3 regions of the Lysinibacillus sp. FSL K6-3209 genome follow, and region 1 is predicted to be linked to each of the others. Evidence: riboswitches for the same ligand, from Rfam matches in the RefSeq annotation. Region 1 holds a riboswitch; each other region holds the start of a gene.

What was found. Region 1 has a riboswitch for lysine ahead of MHH88_RS01520 (amino acid permease). Riboswitches for the same ligand answer to the same signal wherever they lie in the genome.
Region 2: linked by a shared signal. The riboswitch ahead of MHH88_RS16140 (aspartate kinase) and the one ahead of MHH88_RS01520 (amino acid permease) in region 1 are both predicted to bind lysine.
Region 3: linked by a shared signal. The riboswitch ahead of MHH88_RS11095 (transporter substrate-binding domain-containing protein) and the one ahead of MHH88_RS01520 (amino acid permease) in region 1 are both predicted to bind lysine.

What each region holds. Positions count from the first base shown of each region.
Region 1 is NZ_CP150264.1:276,267-284,255, reverse strand. It holds gene MHH88_RS01525 (Nramp family divalent metal transporter) at 1-930, shown strand, start outside; gene MHH88_RS01520 (amino acid permease) at 1,087-2,550, opposite strand; lysine riboswitch at 2,634-2,809, opposite strand; gene MHH88_RS01515 (MFS transporter) at 2,988-4,193, shown strand; gene MHH88_RS01510 (nitric oxide synthase oxygenase) at 4,236-5,282, opposite strand; tRNA gene MHH88_RS01505 (tRNA-Glu) at 5,505-5,576, opposite strand; tRNA gene MHH88_RS01500 (tRNA-Asn) at 5,578-5,654, opposite strand; tRNA gene MHH88_RS01495 (tRNA-Ile) at 5,667-5,740, opposite strand; tRNA gene MHH88_RS01490 (tRNA-Gly) at 5,745-5,818, opposite strand; tRNA gene MHH88_RS01485 (tRNA-Phe) at 5,827-5,899, opposite strand; tRNA gene MHH88_RS01480 (tRNA-Ser) at 5,906-5,998, opposite strand; tRNA gene MHH88_RS01475 (tRNA-Ala) at 6,014-6,089, opposite strand; tRNA gene MHH88_RS01470 (tRNA-Pro) at 6,104-6,180, opposite strand; tRNA gene MHH88_RS01465 (tRNA-Arg) at 6,190-6,266, opposite strand; tRNA gene MHH88_RS01460 (tRNA-Leu) at 6,280-6,368, opposite strand; tRNA gene MHH88_RS01455 (tRNA-Gly) at 6,374-6,448, opposite strand; tRNA gene MHH88_RS01450 (tRNA-Leu) at 6,500-6,581, opposite strand; tRNA gene MHH88_RS01445 (tRNA-Lys) at 6,590-6,662, opposite strand; tRNA gene MHH88_RS01440 (tRNA-Gln) at 6,678-6,752, opposite strand; tRNA gene MHH88_RS01435 (tRNA-His) at 6,764-6,839, opposite strand; tRNA gene MHH88_RS01430 (tRNA-Trp) at 6,876-6,949, opposite strand; tRNA gene MHH88_RS01425 (tRNA-Tyr) at 6,964-7,047, opposite strand; tRNA gene MHH88_RS01420 (tRNA-Thr) at 7,054-7,129, opposite strand; tRNA gene MHH88_RS01415 (tRNA-Asp) at 7,139-7,211, opposite strand; tRNA gene MHH88_RS01410 (tRNA-Met) at 7,223-7,297, opposite strand; tRNA gene MHH88_RS01405 (tRNA-Val) at 7,324-7,399, opposite strand; rRNA gene rrf (5S ribosomal RNA) at 7,413-7,528, opposite strand; rRNA gene MHH88_RS01395 (23S ribosomal RNA) at 7,596-7,989, opposite strand, start outside.
Region 2 is NZ_CP150264.1:3,302,162-3,310,150, forward strand. It holds gene sdhB (succinate dehydrogenase iron-sulfur subunit) at 182-961, opposite strand; gene sdhA (succinate dehydrogenase flavoprotein subunit) at 967-2,721, opposite strand; gene MHH88_RS16130 (succinate dehydrogenase cytochrome b558 subunit) at 2,789-3,397, opposite strand; gene MHH88_RS16135 (YslB family protein) at 3,670-4,104, shown strand; gene MHH88_RS16140 (aspartate kinase) at 4,206-5,435, opposite strand; lysine riboswitch at 5,539-5,716, opposite strand; gene uvrC (excinuclease ABC subunit UvrC) at 5,854-7,644, opposite strand; gene trxA (thioredoxin) at 7,801-7,989, opposite strand, start outside.
Region 3 is NZ_CP150264.1:2,316,413-2,324,401, forward strand. It holds gene MHH88_RS11090 (amino acid ABC transporter permease) at 1-554, opposite strand, end outside; gene MHH88_RS11095 (transporter substrate-binding domain-containing protein) at 870-1,724, opposite strand; lysine riboswitch at 1,844-2,029, opposite strand; gene odhB (2-oxoglutarate dehydrogenase complex dihydrolipoyllysine-residue succinyltransferase) at 2,419-3,675, opposite strand; gene MHH88_RS11105 (2-oxoglutarate dehydrogenase E1 component) at 3,767-6,589, opposite strand; gene MHH88_RS11110 (HAMP domain-containing histidine kinase) at 6,822-7,989, opposite strand, start outside.

The DNA.
Region 1 (7,989 bases):
ATCGCAACTGATCTTGCAGAGTTTATCGGTGCTGCCCTCGGTCTATATTTATTATTTAACATCCCAATGCTACCAGCGGCACTAATTACGGCAATCGGCTCATTCGCCATTTTAGAGCTACAACGCAGAGGTTTTAGAGCTTTTGAAGCTGGTATTTCTGGTATGGTGCTAATTGTGGTACTCGCATTTGCGTTCCAGACATTTTTAGCTCAACCTAATTGGGGTGAAGTAACACTCGGAATGCTGACACCACATTTCGAAGGAGTCGATTCCCTATTACTTGCAACAGGTATTTTAGGGGCTACTGTTATGCCGCATGCAATCTATTTACATTCTTCCTTAACGCAAAATCGCGTTATTGGTCGTAATGACAATGAAAAGCGACGTATTTTCCGTTTCGAGTTTATCGATATTGTAATTGCAATGATTATTGCCGGCGCGATTAATATGAGCATGCTGATTATTGCAGCAGCGGTGTTCCATACGCAAGGATTAGTAGTTGAGGATTTAGATATTGCCTATAATGGTTTACGGGATGCTCTTGGCCCTATGGCAGCCGTTTCTTTCGGTCTTGGTCTTCTTATTGCAGGGCTTGCAAGCTCTTCTGTCGGTACATTAGCAGGAGATGTTGTTATGCAGGGCTTTATCCAGCGTAGAATTCCTCTCTATTTGCGCAGAGCCATTACAATGATTCCACCACTGGTCATTATTGCATCTGGCGTCAATGCAACCTATGCGCTTGTATTAAGCCAAGTCATCCTGTCATTCGGTATTGCTTTTGCGCTTATCCCGCTTGTGATGTTCACAAGTAAAAAGGACATTATGGGTAGCCTCGTCAATCACCGTATCACAACAATTCTTGGCTGGTGTGTCGTTGTCATCGTCGTAGCGTTAAATATTTACCTATTATGGGAAACGCTATTTGCTTAATAAAATAAAGATGAAATAATAGAAAAAGTGTTAAAGCGACTGCGTCACTTTAACACTTTTTGCTATGACAATTATCTGTTACTGCGGGGTTTATTGGCTGACAGATGTGTACAACAAAAATAAAAACTGCCCTAACATTTAGGACAGTTCTCATTATTATTTATCCACTTTTAAATCACATTTTTGTAGTGGAATCATTTTTGTTTTATGTTTTATTTTATAGCCTAGCCACAATATAACAAAGAGTGGGATACCAATATATGAAACAAGAACGCCATACCAGTCAATTGAATCACCAGTGAATGCTGTATAGTTTTGACCAATGACTACAATCATACATACGGTGAAAGCAAAGAGCGGACCAAATGGATATAGCTTTGCTTTATAAGGTAGTAATTTTGAATCCAACCCTTGTGCTTCAAACGCTCGGCGGAAGCGATAATGACTAAAGGCAATACCAAGCCATGCAATGAAGCCTGACATCCCAGAAGCGTTTAGAAGCCACATATAGACAACGCCATCACCAAAAAATGATGCTAAAAATGCTAGACAGCCTACTGCCAATGTAAGCAGTAATGCATAAATTGGAATGCCGCGACGGCTTAATTTTGTGAAAATTTTAGGTGCATGTCCATCTACCGCTAATTGCCATAACATACGTGATGATGCATATAAACCAGAGTTACCTGCAGACAACATTGCAGTTAAAATAATAGCATTCATTAATGAGGCAGCAAAAGCAATGCCTAAGCGATCGAATACTAATGTAAATGGAGATACCGCAATATCTTCAGATAATAAGCGCGCATCCGTAAATGGAATCAACATCCCAATCGCCGCAATCGCTAAAATGTAAAATAAAATAATACGCCAGAAGACGGATTTTACAGCCTTTGGAATGTTCTTTCCAGGGTCATCCGTTTCGCCAGCAGTAATACCTAATAATTCTGTTCCTTGGAACGAGAAACCAGCTGCTAAAAATATACCGAATGTTGCAAGGAAGCCACCATGGAATGGACCATCACTTATAAAGAAATTCGTGAAACCAACCGGTGCTTGCCCTCCTAAAATACCAAAAATCATCAATAGGCTGACGATAATAAAAACAATAACAGTCGCCACTTTTATCATGGCAAACCAATATTCACTTTCACCATAGCTTCTAACAGATAGTAAATTGAATGTTAGTACAATCATAATAAATACTACTGTCCATAATGCAGAGGAGCTATCAGGAAACCAATACTTCATAATAAGCGAAACAGCTGCAATTTCTGCTGCAATTGTGATCGCCCAGTTATACCAGTAGTTCCAACCAAGGGCAAAGCCAAGAGCAGGATCTACGAATTTTGTTGCATACGTACTAAATGAACCCGATGACGGCATATAAGCTGCCATTTCGCCCAAGCTAGTCATTAAAAAGTAAACCATTATACCGATTAATGCGTAAGCAAGTAGTGCACCACCTGGTCCAGCCTGTGCAATAGCGCCACCACTTGCTAAAAATAGCCCAGTCCCAATAGTACCGCCTAATGAAATCATCGTAATATGACGACTTTTTAATTCTTTTTTCAGCTTCGGTGCTTTATGGCCGAGCTGATTAACTTTTATCTCACTCACGTTAAAGCTTCCTTCCTTTTATAAGAGGCAAAAAAATGCCATCACATGAACGTTGTGATGGCTAAGTAAATCCTCTGTTTCTTCAAAATGATAGCGCAACACGTTGTCCAACGTGACAGTTCTGTTCCTTTCGGAGACAGCCCCAGCATGAGGTTTTCAAGTCCCCTCACACTTCGGCGATATTTCCTTTCAGCTAACATCTTTAATGCTTGTCATTTCCATTAGCGTACTCATAAATACCGCGACCTCTACCTCAATACAAACATGAGGCATATAATTATTAAATTTATGATGTGTCTTAGTTTAACATACGACCTTAGACATTTCAATAAAACGATTAATGTTCCGTATTTTATGAATTTTCTACTATTTTTAATAGTGTGATAAAGTGTTATAGTGGTTCGAATTATAATTGTTCTATCAGGGAGGTACTAGTTTTGACAACGAACGAACAATCTACTTATCCTAGCAAAAAGATTAACTGGAAGGGAACAACCCTACTGTTAGTTATCGGTGTGATTTTTCTTGCATCCACATTACGTATGCCCTTAACAGTAGTAGGGCCAATTATATCCTTTATACGTGAAGATCTTGGTATATCCAATGTACTTGCAGGCTTTCTTACAACGATCCCATTACTTGCATTCGCAATTGTATCCCCTTTTGCACCCATCGTTGCAAGAAAACTCGGACTTGAATTAACACTATTTTTATCAACAATTTTATTAGCTGGAGGCATTGTCCTACGTTCACTTGGAACAACGGGATTACTCGTATTTGGTACAATGATTATCGGTGTCGCCATTTCATTTGGTAACGTCCTTATTCCAGGTCTACTAAAATTAAAATTTCCATACCATGTTGGTTTACTAATGGCGTTTTTTACAATGTCTATGAATTTAACAGCAGGGATCGGGGCTGGTATTAGCTACCCTATAGCCAATGCAGTGCTGGGCTGGCAAGGTGCACTTGCTATTGCTTTAGCGCTAGTCATATTAACAATTGTGATTTGGCTACCCCAATTAAAATTTAATAAGCCCGAATCAACTGTAATCTCTACAAAAGCGCGTATACCGTTGTGGAAATCACCAGTTACTTGGGCAGTTACCGGGGCAATGGGACTACAATCGTTATTATTTTATACTACCGCAGCTTGGATTCCTGAAATTTATATTGCACAAGGCGTAGCCGCGGATCGTGCGGGTTGGATGTTTTCCATCATGCAAATCTCACAAGTGCCCATGGCATTAGTTGTGCCTATAATCGCTAGCAAAATGACATCCCAGCGACCACTCGTTTTAATGTTTACAGCATTTTATATCATTGGTTTTACAGGCGTTGTGATGGAATGGACTAGTCTTGCTGTGTTGTGGATGATATTGCTTGGCTTAGCAGGTGGGGCTTCATTTGCACTTGCCATGATGTTCTTTACATTACGTACACGTACGGCTTTTGAGGCGGCAGATTTATCTGGCTTTGCACAATCCTTAGGTTATTTATTAGCCGCAGTCGGTCCAATTTTATTTGGCTATTTACATGATTTATTTGGCGGCTGGAATATCGCTGGGTGGCTATTTGTTGCCGTTACAGCTCTACTCTTCTTCTGTTCATTTAGAGCTTCTAAAAATGAATATATCAATTAATAAGAGGCAGTTCATTTTCTACAATGAGCTGCCTCTTTATCATTAGTATGGGGGTTTTTGGTAAAAATAATTAGGTGTATGATAGACATTTACATACGGCTTATGGAAAATATGTGTCGTTGCAGGCGATAATGGTGGAATCAACCAAGTCCAGTTGCCTGTTAAATCGCGCCCTGCCTTGTGCTCTGCTTCTTCAAATAGCTTAAATTGCTGTGCTGCGGTATGATGATCAACGATACTTACGCCATCTTCTTTAAAGGAATGAAGGACAGCAATATTTAATTCTACTAGCGCACGATCACGCCAAAGAGATGCTTGCTTTGTTGTATCAAGATTAAAAATTTCTGCTATCTTCGGTAACATATCATAACGGTCATGATCAGCTAAATTCCGTGCTCCAATTTCTGTCCCCATATACCAGCCATTAAAGGGGGCTGCCTGAAAGTCAATACCCGCCATTTGAAAGCGCATGCTCGATATAATTGGCACCGCATACCACTTCATTCCTAGTTCTCCTACCCCTGACTGCTCAGGATGACGAATCGCAACCTCTAATACATCTTCACTTGGGATTGGAAACCATTGCGGTTTACGGCCATCTACTTGGATCACGAGTGGTAGCACATCAAATGCTGTTCTTGCTCCTTGCCAACCAAGTGACTCGCACACTTTTGTAAATGGCACCGAATGGGAATCACCAATAATCCCTGCTTCTGTTTCATAACCTGCATAACGTATAAGCTGATGATTCCATATTTTTACTCTATCAGAGGCAAATACCGTTATAGTCGGACGAATCTTACCACCATTTGTTGCATATCGAATATGGTGAAGTAATTTCTCAAAAATAGCATGCTCATCTAAAACCTCACGTGCATCCTCAACATGAAGTGATTGCCAAAATAATCTCCCAATACATTTATTACTATTACGCCATGCTACTCTCGCTCCAAAAGTAAGCTCTTCCGTTGTAGGAGTATATGCGCCCTCTGTGACAACTTGCTGTAATCTATTTGTAAGCCATTGTTCCGACTCATTTTGTTCCAATTGATAAAGTGCTAAAAAACGTTGTATCTCTTGTAAATTCATGTCGTTTTCCTCCATCTATCCCCATATTAGATGAACAGCATACAATTCACCACGAAAAAATCCGTAAGAAAACATACATCTTTTATATATGAAATACTTTGTTCAAATTTAAACGAAAAATTAAAAATTAGATGATTTACGCAATACTGAATGCCTTAGTGATAATAATTAAATACTTAAAAACACAAAAAAGCATGTAGCAACAATATGCTACATGCTTGATGACCCCTACGGGATTCGAACCCGTGTTACCGCCGTGAAAGGGCGGTGTCTTAACCGCTTGACCAAGGGGCCGTGGCTCCGAAGGCAGGACTCGAACCTGCGACAACCTGATTAACAGTCAGGTGCTACTACCAACTGAGCTACTTCGGAATATCTTTATAATGGGCCTAAATGGACTCGAACCATCGACCTCACGCTTATCAGGCGTGCGCTCTAACCAGCTGAGCTATAGGCCCCTCTTGGAGCGGGTGATGAGAATCGAACTCACGACATCAGCTTGGAAGGCTGAGGTTTTACCATTAAACTACACCCGCAAAAAGGATGGGTCAGGACGGAATCGAACCGCCGACACTTAGAGCTTCAATCTAATGCTCTACCAACTGAGCTACTGACCCGGAAAATGGAGGAGGTAGAGGGATTCGAACCCCCGCGCGGTGTTACCCGCCTGTCGGTTTTCAAGACCGATCCCTTCAGCCAGACTTGGGTATACCTCCGGAATGAAACAATTATGGTGGAGCCTAGCGGGATCGAACCGCTGACCTCCTGCGTGCAAGGCAGGCGCTCTCCCAGCTGAGCTAAGGCCCCATTTTTTAAAAAGATGGTCGGAATGACAGGATTCGAACCTACGACCCCTTGGTCCCAAACCAAGTGCTCTACCAAGCTGAGCTACATTCCGTTCATTTATTGGCGCGCCCGGCAGGAGTCGAACCCACAACCTTCTGATCCGTAGTCAGACGCTCTATCCAATTGAGCTACGGGCGCTAAATATTAAAAATGGTGCCGAGGGCCGGAATCGAACCGGCACGGTAGTCACCTACCGCAGGATTTTAAGTCCTGTGCGTCTGCCAGTTCCGCCACCCCGGCACATTTGGAGCGGAAGACGAGGTTCGAACTCGCGACCCCCACCTTGGCAAGGTGGTGTTCTACCACTGAACTACTTCCGCATGTGCATAAGATTATTTATTCTGGCAATTATAAATTTGAAATATAGATGATGCGGGTGAAGGGAGTCGAACCCCCACGCCTTGCGGCGCTAGATCCTAAGTCTAGTGCGTCTGCCAATTCCGCCACACCCGCAAATATGATGAGCCATGAAGGACTCGAACCTTCGACCCTCTGATTAAAAGTCAGATGCTCTACCAACTGAGCTAATGGCTCATATTAAGAAATAAATGGCTGGGGTACTAGGATTCGAACCTAGGCATGACGGAATCAAAATCCGTTGCCTTACCGCTTGGCTATACCCCAATATTTTATTATGGGGCGACTGATGGGAATCGAACCCACGAATGTCGGAACCACAATCCGATGCGTTAACCACTTCGCCACAACCGCCATATGTAATATAACAGTAGTCTAACCTAAAAAATTTGGCAGGGGCAGTAGGAATCGAACCCACACCAAAGGTTTTGGAGACCTCTATTCTACCGTTGAACTATGCCCCTATTGAATAAAGAGCTGGTGGAGGGGGACGGATTCGAACCGCCGAACCCTAAGGAGCGGATTTACAGTCCGCCGCGTTTAGCCACTTCGCTACCCCTCCAAGGGATGGTGCCGGCGATAGGAGTCGAACCCACGACCTACTGATTACAAGTCAGTTGCTCTACCAACTGAGCTACACCGGCAAATAAGGACGGTCCCGACCGGGATCGAACCGGCGATCTCCTGCGTGACAGGCAGGCATGTTAACCGCTACACCACGGGACCTTAATTTTATTTGGTTGCGGAGACAGGATTTGAACCTGTGACCTTCGGGTTATGAGCCCGACGAGCTACCACTGCTCCACCCCGCGATAATAGTAATTTCATAATAAATAAATGGTGGAGGATGACGGGCTCGAACCGCCGACCCTCTGCTTGTAAGGCAGATGCTCTCCCAGCTGAGCTAATCCTCCACATAAAAAATAAGCGAAGCGACGTCCTACTCTCACAGGGGGAAGCCCCCAACTACCATCGGCGCTAAAGAGCTTAACTTCCGTGTTCGATATGGGAACGGGTGTGACCTCTTTGCCATCATCACTTCACTTATTCAGTTGAAAGAACTCGTTCTCTCAAAACTGGATAAACGTTCATTGAATGTTTCAAACTTTTTTGGTTAAGTCCTCGATCGATTAGTATTCGTCAGCTCCATGTGTCACCACACTTCCACCTCGAACCTATCTACCTCATCGTCTTTGAGGGATCTTACTTACTTGCGTAATGGGAAATCTCATCTTGAGGGGGGCTTCATGCTTAGATGCTTTCAGCACTTATCCCGTCCACACATAGCTACCCAGCGATGCCTTTGGCAAGACAACTGGTACACCAGCGGTGTGTCCATCCCGGTCCTCTCGTACTAAGGACAGCTCCTCTCAAATTTCCTACGCCCACGACGGATAGGGACCGAACTGTCTCACGACGTTCTGAACCCAGCTCGCGTACCGCTTTAATGGGCGAACAGCCCAACCCTTGGGACCGACTACAGCCCCAGGATGCGATGAGCCGA
Region 2 (7,989 bases), 1.6 Mb from region 1:
TTAATCTATTCGTATTACCATAGTTCAAAAATGAATACAAATTCATTATATAGGAATATAGGCAATTATGATAGAAAAATCAGAAATTTTAGTGTTTTATTCATGATTTCACTCATCTTCTATCTAACAGTCTATAAAAAAACTCCCTTACACTATTGTGTAAGGGAGTAGCATTGTACAATTAGTCAACGTAATGGTCAGAACCGAAGAAGTTACGGAACATTTGCACTGTTGTTGCACGGTTTAAAGATGCGATAGATGTTGTTAAAGGAATACCTTTAGGACAAGCAGCTACACAGTTTTGAGAGTTACCGCAGTTAGCAAGACCGCCGTCACCCATAATTGCATTTAAACGTTCGTCTTTAATCATTGCACCTGTTGGGTGAGTGTTAAATAGACGTACTTGTGATAATGGTGCTGGTCCAATGAATGAAGCTTTTTCAGACACGTTTGGACATGCTTCCATACATACACCACAAGTCATACATTTAGATAATTCATAAGCCCATTGACGTTTACCTTCTGGCATACGTGGACCTTCACCTAAATCATACGTACCATCGATTGGTACCCATGCTTTAACTTTTTTCAGTGCGTTGAACATACGATCACGGTCAACTTGTAAGTCACGTACAACCGGGAAAGTTTTCATTGGCTCAAGGCGAACTGGTTCAGTCAATTGATCAATCAATGTTGAACATGATTGACGAGGACGACCATTGATTACCATTGAACATGCGCCACAAACTTCTTCAAGACAGTTCATATCCCATGAAACTGGTGTAGTTTTTTCACCGTTTGCCATCACTGGATTTTTTTGAATCTCCATTAACACAGAAATAACGTTCATACCATGACGGTAAGGAACTTCGAATTTCTGCCAGTAGCTTTGGCCACCTTGTGTATCTTGACGTAAAATTTCAACTTTTACCATTCTTCCAGTATTAGCTGCGATTTCCATAATTCTTAGTCTCCTTTCGCAGAGTAGTCACGTTTACGTGGTGGGATTAATGAAACGTCTACTTCTTGATATGTGATAACTGGCTCGCCCGTAGCTGGGTCGAATTTCGCCATCGTTGTTTTTAAGAAGTTTTCATCATCACGTTGCGGGAAGTCTGGTTTATAGTGCGCACCACGAGATTCATTACGAAGTAAAGCGCCTTTTGTCATTACTTTCGCTAGGTAAAGCATGTTTTTCAACTGACGTGTAAAGTGAGCACCTTGGTTACTCCATTTTTGAGTATCGTTGATGTTAATGTTTTCCCAACGTTTTTGGAATTCACCAAGTTTTTTATATGTTTCTTCAAGTTGGTCGTTATAACGTACAACTGTCATTGTAGCAGTCATTAACTCACCAAGCTCTTTGTGAAGAAGGTAAGCGTTTTCTGTGCCGTCCATTTTCATGATAGCATCCCACTTAGCTTGTTCTTCTTTAACACGTACATCGTAAATATCTTGCGATAAATCTTCAGCATGCTTTTTAAGATGTTTAACGTAATCTACTGCATTTGGACCAGCAACCATACCGCCATAAATTGCAGATAATAATGAGTTAGCACCAAGACGGTTTGCACCATGTTGAGAGTAATCACATTCACCCGCTGCGAATAGACCAGGAATTTCAGTCATTTGGTTGTAGTCAACCCATAATCCACCCATAGAGTAGTGAACTGCAGGGAAAATTTTCATTGGTAATTTACGTGGGTCATCACCTACGAATTTTTCGTAGATTTCAATGATACCACCAAGTTTTACATCTAATTCATGTGGATCTTTATGAGAAAGATCTAGGTATACCATGTTTTCGCCGTTGATACCAAGTTTTTGGTTTACACAAACGTCGAAAATTTCACGTGTTGCGATATCACGTGGTACTAAGTTACCATATGCAGGGTATTTTTCTTCTAAGAAGTACCAAGGTTTACCGTCTTTATATGTCCAAATACGGCCACCTTCACCACGAGCAGATTCTGACATTAGACGGTTTTTGTCGTCCCCAGGAATCGCTGTTGGGTGAATTTGAATGAACTCACCATTCGCGTATGAAGCACCTTGTTGGTATACGATAGAAGCAGCAGAACCTGTGTTAATAACAGAGTTTGTTGTTTTACCGAAGATAATACCAGGGCCACCAGTCGCCATAATAACAGCGTCTGCACGGAATGATTGAATTTCTTCTGTACGCATGTTTTGAGCTACGATACCACGGCAAACGCCGTCATCATCGATAACAACACCAAGGAATTCCCAGTGTTCATATTTGTTAACTAAACCAGCTACTTCGTGAGAACGAACTTGCTCGTCCAGCGCGTATAGTAATTGCTGACCAGTTGTAGCACCTGAGAATGCTGTACGGTGCATTAACGTACCACCGAAACGGCGGAAATCAAGTAAACCTTCTGGTGTACGGTTGAACATTACACCCATACGGTCCATTAAGTGAATAATACCAGGGGCAGCATCACACATACCTTTAACTGGTGGTTGGTTCGCTAAGAAATCCCCACCATATACTGTATCATCAAAGTGAATCCAAGGAGAATCCCCTTCACCTTTTGTATTTACGGCACCATTAATTCCGCCTTGCGCACATACAGAGTGTGAGCGTTTTACAGGAACTAATGAGAATAAATCAACTTCAGTACCAACTTCAGCTGCTTTAATCGTTGCCATCAGACCAGCTAAACCGCCACCGACAACAATTATTTTGCTTTTCGCCATGATTATTTCTCACTCCTCTTAAAAAATTGCAATGATTGCATGTACTCTTATAGTAGCTTCTATTGAATTATACGAAAGCTAAAATAGCAGCCACACCAACTACACTTAGAATTACGAAAAGAACGTTTGTTACATAAGTAGCAATCTTTTGAGACTGTGGTGATTGTGTAATACCCCAGCTTACTAAGAATGACCACAAACCATTTGTTAAGTGGAAAGTTGCTGATAAAATACCAACAATGTAGAATCCAAGCATAAATGGATTTGCAACGATATTTGCCATCATGTCGTAATCAACGTGTGTACCAAGCGCTTTTTGAATACGAGTTTGGAAAATATGCCATGCAATGAAAATTACTAAAAATACACCTGTGAAGCGTTGTAATGAGAACATCCAGTTACGGTATGTGCTGAAACGCCCTGTATTTGGTGTAGCTGTGAATGCAATGAACACACCATAAAATGCGTGGAACATTAATGGAATGTAGATGACAATCCACTCAACTAGGATAAGAAATGGAATTTTTTCCATTACTGCGGTAGCATCATTGTAACTTTCTGCTCCGCCTGTTGCTGTAAAGTTAATGAATAGGTGCATCGTTAAAAACAGACCTACTGGAATGATCCCAAGTAGAGAATGTAAGCGACGCCATAAAAACTCTCGATCTTTCGACAAGACTGTTACCCCCCTTAGTACTTAAAATAGCACAACAAAAGAAGTCATCATTTTGTAAATGATACTCCATTGACTGTGTATTTCATCATGGTACAATATTATGACATGTTTATTGTACTCTCAAGAGCTACGAGCGTCAAGGTAACATAGAGTTTTTGCTAGACCTTATTAAAGAAGTAATCTAGTACATAACGTGTCGTTTCTTCTCGAAAAATCTATCATTACTTTATTGGTGCTAAATTATAAGAAAATTCTAAGAAAGAAGGATTTCTATGTTAAATAATCCATCTAATACTATCTCATCATTTGGATATGAGTTAATTCGTGATCATGTCCTATCTTCAATACTCGGTAAACATGAGGATGACGTACTATATTGGGCTGGCAAGGAGCTTGCGCGGAAGTTTCCTTGTAAAAGTCAAGATGAACTTATCGCATTTTTCGCAGATGCGTGCTGGGGTACTCTAGTATTGACAAAGGAGTCTAAAGATGGACGTATTTTCCATTTAGTGAATGAACCAACCCTTTTACAAATTCAAAATCGTAGCTTTAGACTTGAAGCAGGCTTTATTGCTGAACAAATTCAGCAAGTAAAAGGTTACTTGACTGAATGTTATGATGAGAAGCGTGAAAAACAACAGCTTGTCACGTTTACAGTCAAATGGGATGTTAAAGAACGCATTATGAATACAATAACAAATGAATAAAAGTCTAAAGGATTTTTTTGGTAGAAAAGCAAACCTTATGCGTGTAGACAAAAGGCAACAAGATGTTACTCTTGATGCCTTTTATCATTTTTATATAGTAGTTACTGTTTGTGAATCTCTTCTTCTAAATTAAACTCCTCGTGTAATGCATTGGCAGCACGAATCATTTCGTCTTGCGGTACAACAACAGAGACTTTAATTTCCGACGTACTCACCATTTTTACTGGAATATCCTCTCGACGTAAGCGATCAAACATTCTGGCAGCTACTCCAGGATTCGATGCCATCCCAGATCCAATAATCGAAACTTTCGCTAAGCCAATCTCAAAATCAGCAAAGCTAAAACCAAGCGACAATTTACTATTTTCTAACACACGTAAAGCTTCAGCGAATTCCTCTTTTAAAATGGTAAAGGATACAGATGGTTTCACACCTTCAATAATAGCTTGAACAATAATATCAACATTAATGCGGTTTTCTGCCAGTATCGCAAACATATCTGCTAACGATGCAGTAGAATATGTATCATAGCCGATTGTTAAACGAATAATATCTGCTTCGAAAGCAACACCACGTACAATTAAATTTTTCTCCATTTCAACTTCCTCCTTCAATAAAGTACCGACTGTATCCACTACACTTGAACGAATAATTACTGGTATTTGGAATTTTTTTGCCAACTCCACTGCACGTGGATGTAGAATATGTGACCCTAAATGCGAAAGTTCCAACATTTCATCATAGGAAATCTCCTGTAACTTTCTCGCTTTTTCAATATGACTTGGATCAGCTGTATAGACACCATCGACATTTGTATAAATCTCAACACGCTCCGCATCTAATGCTGCTGCAATGGCTACTGCTGTCGTTTCCGCTCCACCCTTACCAAGTGTTGTAATATTGTTGGCAGCATTTATCCCTTGTTCCCCAGCAACGACAACAATTTGTCCTTGCGTCATATGCCCTTGCATGCGACGAACATTGATTTGATCAATACGTGCATTAAAATGTTTTGCATCTGTCTGCACACCAGCTTGCCAGCCAGTTAATGACACTGCATCATAACCGGCCTCTTGCAAAGCGATTGCAAATAGTGCACTTGATAGTTGTGAGCTCGTCGATAACAGTACATCCATCTCACGTTTAGAGGCATCATCTGATAATGCACGTACCATTTTCGTTAAGTCTTTAGCTGTACGGCCCATCGCTGCTGTCACTACTACTACATCATAGCCACGCTCTTTTTTTGCCATTGCAATTTTAGCGACCTCCTGAATCCGCTCTGTTGAGGCGATTGCAGGTCCACCAAATTTCAATATAATACTTGCCATTTTTATCATTCTCCTTTTTTAGATTCGTTTCTAGAACAGCAAAAAGGCAGCCCTCACATAACGTGAAAGCTGCCTGCAACATGTACAATAAAATAGCTTGCGCATGTGTGATAGCTCTCCGAAACGTCAAGATTCGACAGTCCTACATCTGTTAAATGCAAAACCAGCAAAGTATCGGAACAACGATACTTCACTTCGGCAAGCTCCCCTTTCACACATCATCACTGGATTTGTCCATCCTTCGATGTGCTACTATTGAACCTTGCACCTCTATCATCACTTAAAATAGTGAAATGTAATTTTTTCCCTTTACGAAAATACTGCGTTATTATGCTTTACTGCACAATCGTTCATACAAGGATCGTTAGAACATAATGGTATTACCATTGCCATGTTCTATTCCAACATTAGCATATGTCTAATCCTTTGACAACGTCTGCTGCTGAAAATAAGTGTAAATAATGTTCGCTAAGTTTGCAGGCATTCCTGCTTCTTGAAGGGCAAGCTCACTCGCCTCACGAATCTTTTTAACTGAGCCAAAATGCTTCAATAGCTGTTGCTTTCGTTTCGGTCCAACACCTTCAATGCCATCGAGTACAGATTGAATAGCATTTTTTTCATGCTGTTGACGTAGGAATGTAATAGCAAAACGGTGCACTTCATCCTGAATACGTTGAAGTAAATAAAAGCCATCACTCGTTCGTTTTAATGCGATAACATCAGGCGGATCTCCGAATAAGAGTTGAGATGTATTATGCTTATCATCTTTTGCTAAACCAGCGATTGGAATAACAAGACCAAGTTCATCTTCCAACACTTCTCGTGCCACTTCCATCTGTCCTTTACCGCCATCTATTAGCACTAAATCGGGCAATGGCAAGCCTTCTTTTAATACCCTCGTGTAACGGCGTCGTATCACTTCCTGCATTGCCCCGTAATCGTCATGTTTTGCGGCTGTTCGTGTTTTGTATTTACGATATTCTTTCTTTGCTGGTTTACCATCAATAAAAACAACCATTGCTGATACTGCATCCGTACCATGCATATGACTATTATCGAATGCTTCAATGCGCAGTGGTGCTGAAATGCCCATTGCTTCGCCTAGTGCTTCGCATGCGCCAATTGTCCGTTCTTCTTGTCGTTCAATCAATTGGAATTTAGCTGCCACAGCAATTTCCGCATTTTTCATAGCCAAATCAACTAGCTCTTTCTTTTGCCCTCGCTTGGGTGTCAGTACTTTAACCCCTAATAATTCGGTTAAAATTGCCGCATCAATAGCCTGTGGAATGAAAATTTCTTTCGGTTTAATATGCTCTAGCTTTTCATAAAAGCGTCCGACAAACGTTAAAAATTCTTCCTCCACGTCCTGATAAATTGGGAAAATGGAGACATCCCTTTCAATTAACTTGCCTTGACGAACGAAAAACACTTGCACACACATCCAACCTTTTTCAACTGCATAACCAAAGACATCACGGTTGGTCGTATCACTAGACACGATTTTTTGTTTTTGCATAACCGTCTCAATATGTGCAATTTGATCGCGGAACTCCTTCGCGCGCTCAAATTCTAGTTGCTCTGCAGCAACTAGCATCTTGTCCTCCAGTTCTTTTTTTACTGTCTCAACACCGCCATTTAAGAACTTCGTCATATCTTCAATCATATCGTGATAGATGTGAGCATCGATATCCTTTACACATGGAGCTAAACACTGTCCCATATGATAGTACAAGCAAACCTTGGCTGGTAATTGCACACATTTTCGCAGTGGATATAGTCTATCCAGCAGTTTTTTCGTCTCACTTGCTGCATAAGCATTTGGATAAGGACCAAAATATTTCGCCTTATCTTTTTTTACTTTACGTGTTGTAATAAGTCGTGGATATTTCTCGTTCGTAATTTTCAAATACGGATACGTTTTATCATCCGTAAGCATGATATTGTATTTAGGATCGTGTAGCTTTATAAGGTTCAACTCTAAAATAAGTGCCTCCAAATTTGATGAAGTCACAATATACTCAAAATCTTCAATTTCGCCAACAAGGCGTTGTGTTTTGCCTTCGTGTGTTCCTGTAAAATAGGAGCGCACTCGATTTTTTAGCACCTTTGCCTTACCTACATAAATAATTGTCCCTTGTCGATCTTTCATCAAATAGCAGCCAGGCTGATCTGGTAAAATATCAAGCTTTCGTTTAATTAAATCATTCATCGCCTACCTGCCCCCTTTTTTTGATGCTAAATAAAAGCGCCATTTGCGATGCCTAAACGGATATCAAATATCAACATTTAACGGTTGCTTCTCTTTTATTATATAACGAAAAAAAGCCGAGCACATCTAAAGATGGCTCAGCTCTTTTTTTACGAATTAAGCATGTTTTGCGATGAAAGCTTCTAATGCTTCTTTTGGTTGGAAACCAACAGTTTTGTCTACTAATTCACCATTTTTGAATAAAAGCAGTGAAGGAATAGACATGATTTGGTATTGTGCAGCAGTACCTTGGTTGTTATCTACGTCAACTTTGACGATTTTAGCAGCACTACCCGCAGCATCCAT
Region 3 (7,989 bases), 2.0 Mb from region 1:
AATAGTTCTGTTACGCCAATCACACTTAATACGGCCGTATCTTTAATATTCATAATTAATTGGTTGCCTGTTGCAGGTAAAATATTACGCGCAACTTGTGGTAATACGACATACATCATTATTTGCACATGGCCCATCCCAATAGCAGAAGCGGCTTCGTACTGTCCTTTATCAATGGAAACAATCCCTCCACGAACAATTTCTGCCATATAAGCACCTGTATTAAGCGAAACGACTAAAATACCTGCCGTAATAAAGTGCATATCAATCCCAAAAGCAATATCTAGACCGTAAAATACTACCATTGCTTGTACAATCATTGGTGTACCACGGAAAAATTCTACATAGCATGTCAGTATAAAATTAAAACATTTTAATACATAATATTTTATACCTTTTTTACGTACTGGAATGGTATGCATAATCCCAATAAAAAATCCGATAAATGCACCAATGACTGTACTGATAATTGAAATAAGTAATGTATAATACGCACCTCGTAAAAACATTTGCCAGTTGTTTTCTATAATAGAAATGATCCAATCTAAACTCATGATGTTCCTCCTAACAACGCGTTGTTGCTTGATATCAAATATGCCTTAGCGAAATCATCTCTTCATTTGAATGATGTTGCTTTATTCAAATTATGTGAAATACACCATAGACATGAACATTTATCAGAAGGTGCCACCCTTCTATATAAACGGAAATAATTGAGGCTACCCCATATATGCTCCAAGCATACTATTGCCTTTGATGATAGCTGACCCCTATCGCATTACGTAAGATTCAAACTTCTAAATCAAAAAATAGTATACTAGAAGTACTTCCAGTATACTATTTTCCATTTTGGCGCAACCCCAACTAAATTACTGTGCTGCAGGTTGTTGAAGAATTGCTTCTTCCATAATTTTTTGGCGATCATCTTCTGAAATACCTTTTAGGATTTCATTGATTTTATCTAGACTTGCATCACCTTTACGTAAACCAACTGCAATCGAAGTATTTGAAATATCTGTATCAAAGCCTTCTTCGAATGATACAAATGTAAATTTGTCATTCGCTGCTGCAGCAGAAATACCTTCTGGACGCTCTGCTACATAACCATCAATTTTGCCTGCTTCTAAAGCGACACGCATTGCAGAGAAGTTCTCCATTGCTGTTTGTTTTTCTACGCCCTTAATTTGATCGATTACATTGTAGTTAGACGTATTTAACTGTGAAGTCACTTTTGCACCTGAAAAATCTTGAATAGATTTTGCATCTTCATATTTACTACCTTTTTTAATTACCATGACGAAATCAGAAGTATAGTAGTTTTCTGTAAAATCAATTGTTTGTTTACGTTCTTCAGTTGGAGACATTCCGGCTACAATCGCATCAATTTTTTTGGATTGTAGAGCTGGAACTAAACCATCCCATTCCATTTTGACAATAACTAATTCTTTTCCTAAACCTTCAGCAATCTTTTTCGCCATTTGTACATCATAGCCGCCTGCATATTCTGCATTATCAGCAATTTTTACTGCACCATTTGCATCATCTTGCTGTGTCCAGTTAAATGGAGGATAACCTGCTTCCATACCTATACGGAATTCTCCACCTGCTTCTTCTTTCGCCGCATCGCCTGATGCTTTGTCTTCCGATTTGTCTCCAGTACCACAAGCTGCTAACAAAATCGCTGTCATTGCCGTTAACATAAATAGCAACCATTTTCTTTTCATCTAAAACTCCCCTTTTCTGTAAAAAAAATAAAGCAACTGTACAAAAAAAGACCTAAGTTTTGAACTTAGGTCTTACCTTTTATTGACAGTTGCCCAAATCCTCACTATAATTTCCATCATTCTGAGATAGCACAACCTAGTAAACTGGAATTAGATTTACTAGGACAGTCCTGCACTTATTCACTGCAGACCCAGCATAAAAGTACGAGCTCCTTTTATACTTCGGCGATATTTCCTTCTCCATTACGTCTTCGCTTGCTTTAACTCAGCAATGGACTAATAAATACCGCGCCTCTACCTCACATAGTTAACAGTGAGGTTTGTTTATTTAATTGATATTTAGATATTACTATAAAGCTAGTCTATTCGTCAAGATAGTTTTATCATTTTTCTGACTAATGACAAAATTAGGTTATTATCCTTCTAAAATCCATAAATTACATCTAAGAAAGTAGAAATATTGTAATTATTATTTTATATTTTTTCATAAATTATTATTATGTTCAACACCACTGACCATACAAAAGATTCAGTATCTTTCTATTTTAAAGGCCTTTAGACTAACTTAATAATACAAAATTTAGACTATTCCTTTATAACCTTACCTAATTCCTCCGATTCCTGCCTATACATGGACAACAAAAAGCCCTGCAAACCGTTAAGTTTGCAGGGCTCTAATACATATTTTTTTGTATTAAGAATTTAGTAATAAATCTTCTGGATTTTCAAGTAATTCTTTAACTGTTTTAAGGAAGCCTACAGAATCTTTACCATCGATAATACGGTGGTCATAAGATAGTGCTAAGTACATCATAGGACGAATTTCTACTTCACCGTTCACTTCTACTGGACGTTTTTTAATTGAGTGCATTCCTAAAATAGCAGCTTGCGTACCGTTCATAATAGGTGTTGACATTAATGAACCGAATACACCACCATTTGTAATCGTGAATGAACCACCTTGAAGATCAGCGATACCTAATTTTTTATCGCGAGCTTTTTTAGCTAAATCTGCAATTGAATCTTCAATTTCAGCAAAGTTTTTACGATCAGCATCGCGAACAACTGGTACTACTAAACCTTCTTCAGTTGATACAGCTACACCAATATCAAAGAAGTTATTTAAGTGAATTTCATCGCCAACGATTTGAGCATTCACATATGGGTATTTTTTAAGAGCAGCCACTACTGCTTTAGTGAAGAATGACATGAAACCAAGCTTAGAGCCAGTTGACTCAAAGAATTGTTCTTTTTTACGTGAACGTAATGCCATTACGTTTGTCATATCTACTTCATTGAATGTTGTAAGCATCGCTGTTGATTGCTTCACTTCTAATAGACGTTTAGCAATTGTTTGACGACGACGGCTCATTTTTTCAATTGTTACACGAGATTCGTCAACAGCTACTACTGCTTTTGGTGCTGCTGGCGCTGCTTGTGGTGCTGCCACTGGTGCTGTACCATGAGCTGCAACATCTTGTACACGTACACGGCCTTGTGGATCTACTGGAGATACAGCTGCAAGGTCAATACCTTTTTCACGAGCCAGTTTACGTGCTGCAGGAGACGCAATAACACGCTCACCTGAAGTTTCTTCTACAACTGGTGCTGGTGTTGGAGCTGCTGCTTGTGGCGCTGCTGGTGTTGGAGCTGCTGCTTGTGGCGCTGCTGGTGTTGGAGCTACTGCAACTGGTGCTGCAGCTGGTGCTGCACCTTCGCCAGCTTCAACAACTGCGATTACTTGACCTACAAGAACAGTATCGCCTTCTTCAGCTAAAATTTGTGTTAATACGCCAGCTTCTTCAGAGATGATTTCAGCGTTTACTTTATCTGTTTCAAGTTCAACGATAAATTCACCTTTTTCAACGCGGTCGCCCACTTTTTTAACCCACTGTGCAATACTACCTTCTGTAATCGATTCTGCTAATTCAGGGACTTTAATTTCAGCCACTTTCATTTCCTCCTTTGATTAACGTGCATAATGCACATAAAAGGGCTACCGCCTTAGGCAAGTAGCCCAGCTTCCAGTAATGTTGATATGTTTATTTAACTTTAATCGTTTCAGCCACTGCTTCTTCAATAACAGCAGACTGAGCTGCTTTATGAGAATCTGCATCGCCTTCTGAAGTTGAGCTCATTGCAGGACGACCTACATAACGAAGCTTTTTACCTTCAGATAGCTCATATAATGTTTCTAATGCGTAATTCCAAGCACCTTGGTTTTTAGGTTCTTCTTGCACCCATGCAATTTCTTTTACATTTGGATACTTAGCAATAATATCAGCTACTTGCGCTGTTGGGAATGGGTAAAGTTGTTCTACACGCACAATGTGTAAGTGATCGAAGCCTTCTCCATCTTTTACGCGGTCTGCTAAATCAATCATTACTTTACCAGTACCTAATACAATACGCTCAACAGAATCCGTTTTTGTACCTAATCCTGGTTGCTCAATTACTTCTTGGAATGAACCATCTGCTAATTGCTCAGCACTTGCTGCTGCTAATGGATGACGAAGTAAAGATTTTGGTGATACAACAACAAGTGGGCGTACACCCTCTGTTTCTAACATTGCTGCTTGACGGCGTAATAAGTGGTAGTAGTTACCTGCATTTGAGCAGTTCGCAACAAACCAGTTATTTTCTGCAGACATTTGTAAATAACGTTCCATACGACTTGATGAGTGTTCAGGACCTTGACCTTCATAACCATGTGGTAAAAGGATGACAAAGCCTGATTTTTGTCCCCATTTAGAACGCGCACCTGAAATGAAGTTATCAAACATTACCTGTGCCATATTTGCAAAGTCACCAAATTGTGCTTCCCAAACAGATAAAACATTGCCGTTTTCTAGATTGTAACCGTATTCAAAGCCTACAACTCCAGCTTCAGTTAATGGAGAGTTGTGAACTGTAAATGAAGCATTTGCACCTGAAATATGGTGAAGTGGTGTAAATACATTGCCGTTATTTTTGTCATGTAACACTAAATGGCGTTGTGAGAATGTTCCACGTTGCGCATCTTGACCAGTAAAACGAACAGGTGTGCCATCTTGAATAATTGTTGCATATGCTAATGTTTCAGCATGACCCCAGTCAATTTTAGCAGAAGTAAATGCATCGCGACGTTTTTCTAAAATTTTACCTAGTTTCTTTTGTGGCTCGAAGTTTTGTTCAAACACTAAAAGTTCTTCGTTAATTGTTTGTAAACGTTCAGCACCTACTGCTGTATCAATTTGTGGGAATTCAATTTTTAATTCTTCTGGCATCTCTAACTGTGTATGTTCATCTTTAGTTGCCATTTCTTTTACGTGATCGTAAGCCACTTGCATTTCAGCATAAATTGCAGAATCAAGTGCTGCTACTTCATCGGCAGTAACTAGGCCTTCTGACACTAATTGCGCACCATACAATGTACGAATTGTATCATGTTTTGCAACAAGTTTATATGTTTCTGGGTTTGTTACAGTTGGGTCATCTGTTTCATTATGACCATGTCGACGGTAACCAATTAAGTCAACAATAATATCTTTACCAAATTTTTGGCGATAGTGAGCCGCAAAACGACCTACTTGTGCTACAGCTTCTGGGCTATCTGCATTAACATGTACAACTGGTACTTCGTAACCTTTTGCTGGGTCAGAAGAATAAACAGAAGAACGTGAGTCTTGTAGTTCCGTAGTGAATCCAATCATATTGTTCGCAATGATATGAATTGTACCACCAGTTGAGAAACCTTCTGTTTTAGAATAGTTTAACACTTCTGTTACAATCCCTTGACCTGGGAATGCAGCGTCACCATGCACAAGGATACCTAGTCCTTTTGCAGGATTATGCACAGCTTGCCCTGGCTTAGATGTATCATCTTGTGTTGCACGAGTAGAACCTAATACTACCGGATTTCCAACTTCTAAGTGTGAAGGGTTATACGCTAGTTTGACATTCATACCTGATTCACGTGTATAGGAAGCACCCATGTGGTATTTCACATCACCAGTCCAACCTTTTGTAATTTCAAGTCGACCATGCTCTGGCATAAATAAGTCGTTTGAAACATGTGCAAAGTCAGAGAACATCATGTCATATGGCTTATTTAAAATATGTGTTAGCACATTTAGACGACCACGGTGTGCCATACCAATACGTACATTTTCTACTTTGTTTGCTTCTACTGTTTTTAAAATTTCATCAAAAAGGACGATTTGAGTATCTAAACCTTCACCAGAGAAACGTTTTTGACCAACAAATGTTTTATGAATAAATTTCTCGAAGTTCTCAACACGTGTTAAACGGTCTAATAACGCTTTTTTCTCATCTGAAGATAGTGCTTGTTTTAAAGAACCAGATTCAATTTGAGATTGAATCCAATCACGTTCTTCATTTACAACAACATGCCCATATTCAAAAGCTATTTTATCTGTATATACAGATTTTAAATAATCAATTGCATCCTTACCATTTTTCACGCCCGCTGGCACATCTTTGAAGAAGATAGCAGCAGGAATTTCTGCTAAATCCGCAGGACTTAAGTTGAACGCACTTTCTTCAATTTGCGCTGTTTGAAGTGCACGATTTTTCAAAGGATAAATATCTGCTGCTAAATGTCCTTGTGAACGAATTGCATCAGCTAATTTAACAGCTGCCAATACCTTTTTATAATCGCCAGCAGGAGCTGCTGAACCACTTACTACAGCTACATCACCTTCTACTACGACTGGTGCACCAAATTGTTGGAATAATGATACTAACTCCGGTTCTACTTCTTCAGGAGACTGTAAGAATAAGTCGTATTGCTCCATCACATATCCTAAGTTAGGACCAGAGAAAGCTGACCATGGAGAACTTACAGTTGTAACGTTGTTCGACATGAAAAATGACCTCCAAATTTTGCCTATCGGCAGTTCCATTAATTAAATTACAATTAATTATATAATATTTTCCCGCTCATTAAAAGGATGTTTGACACAACTTATCCATAATTTAATGAACGTTTTTTCCATCTCAATCTTACTACTCTTCACAGAAAATACAACTCTTTTTAGCAAATTAAGCAATTTTTTTCTCAAAGGCTAAAATTCTTAAATAAAGCGTGTATTTTTCTTAATATTTTAGCGGTATCTTCAGCAAGAAAACGGTTCCAACATTTACTTCACTCTTGACTTCTATTGAAGCATTATATTTTTCAAGTAACATTTTAGAAATACTTAACCCTAAGCCCGTACCGCCAATTTGACGATTTCTTGCTTCATCAACACGGTAAAAACGATCAAAAATATAGGGAAGGTTTTTTTCAGCTATCCCAATCCCATTATCTGTTATTTGAAACTCCACTTTATCACCTTTCATCAAAAGGGAAATATTTACTTTCGGAACTTTTTCACAATAACGAATGGCATTTTCTACTATATTGCGAATTACTTGACCAAGAGCATTGGGTGTTATAAAAACAGCCCCTATTTCACCATTTTTCGACAGCGTAATAGTTGCATCCGGATACAATTTCGCCATTTCACTTATAACACCTTCAATGACTGCTACCGGATTTGCCTCACTCGTTTCATCTTTCTCTTCACGTCGTGCAAGTTCAAGCAACTCTTCAATCATTTTTCGCATCCTAGTAATTTCCGTTAATGATGTATCTATCGATTCCTCTAGAATAGCTGGATCATCCTTCCCCCACCGCTTCAGTAGTGAGAGATGGCCTTCAATTGCTTGAATAGGTGTCCGCAATTCATGAGAAGCATCCGCAACAAATTGCTGCTGTTGAGCAAACGATATTTGTAGTTCATTCATCATTGCATTGTACATTTTCAATAAGTCACCAATTTCATCTTGTGATGCGTAAGATAGCTGGATAGGTTCATTAAAACCTTGGTCCATAACCGTTTTCATTGATGCACGCAATGCATGAAGTGGTTTCGTTAAATAATTCGCTAAATAATACCCAATGGAACCTGAAAGGAACAATGCACCGACTCCTGCAATAAGCATAGCGGTCAACAAATAACGCATTAAGGATTCAAAACGTGTTAACGGATGAATCACTTGAATATATACTTGAAAAAATCCGAGTTTTATTGGCTCGTTTACAACATATGCATCTTTTTTATCAATGGTCATTTGCACAATTTCTTGCATCGGAGAAAGAGGTGCAGCTTTTGAGGCATTATTAATTCGCAAAATTTCAATACCATCATTATTATATAGTCTAACCGTTTGCTCGCGATCCACAATCGATTTTAATAATCCTGTATTTTGCTGAATTTGT